2 regions of the Salimicrobium jeotgali genome follow, and region 1 is predicted to be linked to the other one. Evidence: a T-box and tRNA genes for the amino acid it is inferred to sense, from the RefSeq annotation. Region 1 holds a T-box; the other holds one or more tRNA genes.
What was found. A T-box is a leader RNA that pairs with one kind of tRNA and senses whether it is charged. The one in region 1 lies ahead of tyrS (tyrosine--tRNA ligase), so its partner is inferred to be a tRNA-Tyr.

Region 1 (2,460 bases):
TTATTATAATTATTCTTCACCCGCTGCATGACATCATAGACTTCTTTGTCGATCGTAGTGTGTACTTTCAGACCGCCCGAGGACAGGCGACGGTCGGCCAGAGTAGTGTACTCTTCCATCAACTGATTATCATTTTCCAGATCTTCCATCGTAAGACCATCTTTCTTGGCCAGCTGCTCTTTCAGAATTTCTCCGGCCCTTACTTTGATTTCACGTGTCAGGAAAGGGTAGTCGGAACTTGGTAAAGGTTTCGGAGAGGCGAGATTGGATTTCAGATCATAGGCAAGTGCTTTTTCATATTCACTTTCTGTGATATGTCCTTTTTCGTGCATACGTTCAAGTACTTCTTCCATTCTGTTCAGGCCAGGCTGGAGCCCTTCCTCTTCCTTTACACCGCCGGAGTTTTTAAAAGGAGTATAACCGAAAGGGTTCTGAGGGAGCCCGGCTATGAAAGCGGCCTGCGGAATGGAGAGCTCCCCGGCGTCTACTCCGAAAATTCCACGGGCAGCACTTTGGACGCCTGCAATATTCTGGCCGTTTGCGTTCCGGCCGAAAGGTACGATATTCATATAAGCTTCAAGAATCTGATCTTTATCGAAGAATTGTTCCACACGCAGTGCGTTCATAACTTCTTTTGCTTTTCTTTCAAAAGAGACTTCATTTGTAAGAATCTGGTTTTTGACCAGCTGCTGCGTCAGGGTGCTTCCTCCGGTTTTGGTACTGGAATTGGTTACCTGCTGCACGACAGCCCGTAACAGAGCTTTTGGCACAATCCCGTTATGTTCTCTGAAATTCTCATCCTCCGTTGCAAGCACGGCTGACGTAAGGTGATCACTGACGTTATCGAGCTGCACTTCCTCCCGGTATAAATCAGATTGAACGTCCCCGAGCAGTTGATCGTTCGTAAAATAAAGCTGTGAGGTTTCTTCATAATTATACAGATTGGAGGCCAGTTCCTCTTCGCTCCGTACAGGTTCATCCTCAACGAGAGAAGCGAAATAACCGGCACCTACCCCTCCAACAAAAAATACACCTATAATTCCGACGATAATAAAAAATAGTAAAACGTTCCATAAAACATCATATGTAATTCGTGTATACTTAAAAATAGTGCCGTCTTCCCAGCGTTTTCGAATAGTATCCCTGTTCCACTTCATGATTGGTGACCTCCTAAAATGACACTGCCAATTATATCATATCCGTAATATCAGATGCATGAGAGCCGAAAGAAATAATTGCTTTCAAGAACAATGTATGATAAAAATGATACATAATTAAATCTGTTAAAGCTATGAACGGTTGCAGTAGGTTCTGCGCACTTCTACACAGAGAGTCGATGGCTGGTGAGAATCGACAGAGGTTCAGAACTGAATTACGTCCGGGAGCATCTTCTGGTGTGAATCAGAGGACGGTTGCATGTATTTGCAGCCGTTATATAAATGAAGTGGCACATAAGTGCAACCAGGGTGGTACCGCGACCGTTAAGACCTCGTCCCTTTCCGTAAGGAGACAGAGGTCTTTTTTAATGCAGGAAAAAATTTATTTACAGGGGTGAAACGTATGCATATTTTAGACAATTTGTCCAAAAGAGGCCTGGTCAATCAGGTTACAGATGAAGAGGGATTGCGGAAGCACTTAAGTGAGAACCAGGTAACGCTCTACTGTGGATTCGATCCTACGGCCGACAGTCTCCATATCGGGCATCTGCTCCCGATTCTCATGCTGAAACGTTTTCAGAAAGCGGGACACCGGCCGATTGCTCTTGTCGGCGGCGGTACCGGTATGATAGGGGACCCGAGCGGACGTTCTACAGAGAGACAGCTGAACTCCGAGGAAACCGTGAAAGGTTTCAGTAAAAAAATCGAAAATCAGATGGCGGGAATCCTTAATTTTGATGAAGGGGAGAATGCTGCCGTAGCGAGAAACAACCACGAGTGGTTATCGGAAATGACGATCATAGATTTCTTACGTGATACGGGGAAACACTTCGGTGTCAACTATATGCTGGCAAAAGATGCGGTGGAGTCCCGGATCGAAGCCGGTATCAGCTATACAGAATTCTCCTACATGATTTTACAGTCCCTGGATTTCCAGAAACTTTACGAAAAGGAAAACTGTACCCTCCAGCTCGGAGGAAGTGACCAGTGGGGAAATATTACTGCAGGTCTTGAACTGTTACGCCGCTCGGCAGCGGGAGAACAGGAAGTGGAAGCCTATGGCATGACGATGCCGCTCATTACGAAAGCGGACGGTTCAAAATTCGGTAAAACGGCCGGCGGCGCTATCTGGCTCGATCCTGAGAAAACGAGTCCTTACGAATTTTACCAGTTCTGGGTTAACGTGGACGACAGAGACGTTATTAAATTCCTTCATTTCTTCACCTTCCTTGATTTCGATGAAATAGAAGAACTTGAACGGGAAGTACAGGAACGACCGGAACAACGGACAGCTCATAAACGG
Region 2 (2,460 bases), 1.1 Mb from region 1:
GTTTGGCACCTCGATGTCGGCTCATCGCATCCTGGGGCTGTAGTCGGTCCCAAGGGTTGGGCTGTTCGCCCATTAAAGCGGTACGCGAGCTGGGTTCAGAACGTCGTGAGACAGTTCGGTCCCTATCCGTCGTGGGCGTTGGAAATTTGAAAGGAGCTGTCCTTAGTACGAGAGGACCGGGATGGACACACCGCTGGTGTACCAGTTGTTCCGCCAGGAGCATTGCTGGGTAGCTACGTGTGGACGGGATAAGTGCTGAAAGCATCTAAGCATGAAGCCCCCCTTGAGATGAGATTTCCCTTTGTAGAGATGCCTCTGAGACGAAGAGGTTGATAGGTCCGGTGTGGAAGCGTGGCGACACGTGCAGCAGACGGATACTAATCCATCGAGATCTTCTCTATACGTTGGTCGTATGTTTCTTATCCAGTTTTGAAGGTTCATTCCTTCCTAGATGTGGTGGCACTAGCGAAGAGGTCACACCTGTTCCCATGCCGAACACAGAAGTTAAGTTCTTCCGCGCCGATGGTAGTCGGGGTTACCCCCCGCAAGAGTAGGGCGCTGCCACATCGTTTTTTTTAATCAGCGCGGGGTGGAGCAGTCTGGCAGCTCGTCGGGCTCATAACCCGGAGGTCGCAGGTTCAAATCCTGCCCCCGCAACCAATATTCCACCGTAGCTCAGTGGTAGAGCAATCGGCTGTTAACCGATTTGTCGTAGGTTCGAATCCTACCGGTGGAGCCAAATTGCTTCCATAGCTCAGTGGTAGAGCACTTCCATGGTAAGGAAGGGGTCGCCGGTTCAAATCCGGCTGGAAGCTCTCGCAAACGAAACCAGGCCCGTTGGTCAAGTGGTTAAGACACCGCCCTTTCACGGCGGTAACACGGGTTCGAATCCCGTACGGGTCACCACTATTTCACTGGAGGATTAGCTCAGCTGGGAGAGCACTTGCCTTACAAGCAAGGGGTCGCAGGTTCGAGCCCTGCATCCTCCACCATAGTCGGCCGGCCTAGCTCAATTGGTAGAGCAACTGATTTGTAATCAGTAGGTTGGGGGTTCAAGTCCTCTGGCCGGCACCAGCAGAGTCCTTTATTACGGAGGGATAGCGAAGTTGGCCAAACGCGGCGGACTGTAAATCCGCTCCCATCGGGTTCGCAGGTTCGAGTCCTGCTCCCTCCACTTTTTTATGTTTCCATTTGTGAAGCTTTATGATTACAGAATTGTTGGGCTATGGCCAAGCGGTAAGGCAACGGTTTTTGGTACCGTCATGCGCTGGTTCGAATCCAGCTAGCCCAGCCTTTTTTTATTTTTTCATTAACGAATTTTCTATTGTTACGAGCCATTAGCTCAGCTGGTAGAGCATCTGACTTTTAATCAGAGGGTCGGAGGTTCGAGCCCTCCATGGCTCACTGCTTCATTGCGGGAGTAGTTCAGCGGTAGAACACCACCTTGCCAAGGTGGGGGTCGCGGGTTCGAATCCCGTCTCCCGCTCCATCGGGGCCTTAGCTCAGCTGGGAGAGCGCCTGCTTTGCACGCAGGAGGTCAGCGGTTCGATCCCGCTAGGCTCCATTACATTTTCACTTTTTATAAAAGAATAGATAAATAAAAGGAGTTTCTCGCGGAGAAACTCCTTTTTTGTATGAGCTATATGAACATTCTATCGGCTACTCCGTCGAGCCATTCGCCGAGATCTTCCAGTCGGAAAGGTTTCAACAGATAATCTTCGGCTTCCTCTCTCAGTGCTTCTTCCACTCTTTCCGTTTCCTCTTCTCCGGTCATAATCATAACCGCTACATTCCGGAAATCGTATTTCGTTTTGAGAAAAGGCAGTGTATCGATACCGATAGAACTTGCCAGCAGCAGTACATAATCCTCTTCCGGATGATACCAGTCTTCCTCGAGAAATTGTTGTCGGGTATGGAAAGTGATGACCCGTACCGGTTTATCGCTGATAAAAGAGCGAGTGGAGAAAAAGTCTTCCAGCTGCTGTCGCACGCTCGGATCATTTTCGACGATGAGTAGTGTGATCGTCTCTGCATCAAAGGCAGAAACCGGCATGTGAGTATGGGAAACAGTACGGTTTCTGCCGGTCCTTTTGGCATAATACAAAGCTTTATCTGCCCGTTCGAGGATGCTTTCTCCTCCGGGGGCATCCGAAAACTGCGCGATTCCTGCCGAAAAATGGACGTGAAACTGTTCGTCCCCTGAAGTGAATGTAATGGAGGAAAAGCGATTTCTCCATTCTTCCACTCTTGCATCCGCCTCCTGCGCAGAAGCACCCGGGAAGATCACAACAAATTCTTCCCCTCCATAACGGCTGATCGTCTCTCCTGATGTTTTCATCTGCTCAAATACTTTCACAAACGTCTCCAGAACCTGATCCCCCGTGTGGTGGCCGTATGTGTCATTGACTTTTTTAAAATGATCGAGATCCACCATGGCCGCAGAAAAGGTGTACCCGTTTT

Region 2: it has a tRNA-Tyr gene. The T-box ahead of tyrS (tyrosine--tRNA ligase) is inferred to sense a tRNA for this amino acid. The anticodon was not compared.

Annotation. Positions count from the first base shown of each region.
Region 1 covers NZ_CP011361.2:875,675-878,134, forward strand. The annotation lists gene AAV35_RS04360 (transglycosylase domain-containing protein) at 1-1,157, opposite strand, end outside; T-box leader at 1,283-1,500, shown strand; gene tyrS (tyrosine--tRNA ligase) at 1,561-2,460, shown strand, end outside.
Region 2 covers NZ_CP011361.2:2,483,364-2,485,823, reverse strand. The annotation lists rRNA gene AAV35_RS12545 (23S ribosomal RNA) at 1-401, shown strand, start outside; rRNA gene rrf (5S ribosomal RNA) at 453-567, shown strand; tRNA gene AAV35_RS12535 (tRNA-Met) at 584-660, shown strand; tRNA gene AAV35_RS12530 (tRNA-Asn) at 665-739, shown strand; tRNA gene AAV35_RS12525 (tRNA-Thr) at 744-815, shown strand; tRNA gene AAV35_RS12520 (tRNA-Glu) at 832-906, shown strand; tRNA gene AAV35_RS12515 (tRNA-Val) at 917-992, shown strand; tRNA gene AAV35_RS12510 (tRNA-Thr) at 999-1,074, shown strand; tRNA gene AAV35_RS12505 (tRNA-Tyr) at 1,092-1,174, shown strand; tRNA gene AAV35_RS12500 (tRNA-Gln) at 1,220-1,291, shown strand; tRNA gene AAV35_RS12495 (tRNA-Lys) at 1,332-1,404, shown strand; tRNA gene AAV35_RS12490 (tRNA-Gly) at 1,415-1,489, shown strand; tRNA gene AAV35_RS12485 (tRNA-Ala) at 1,492-1,564, shown strand; gene AAV35_RS12480 (response regulator) at 1,640-2,460, opposite strand, start outside.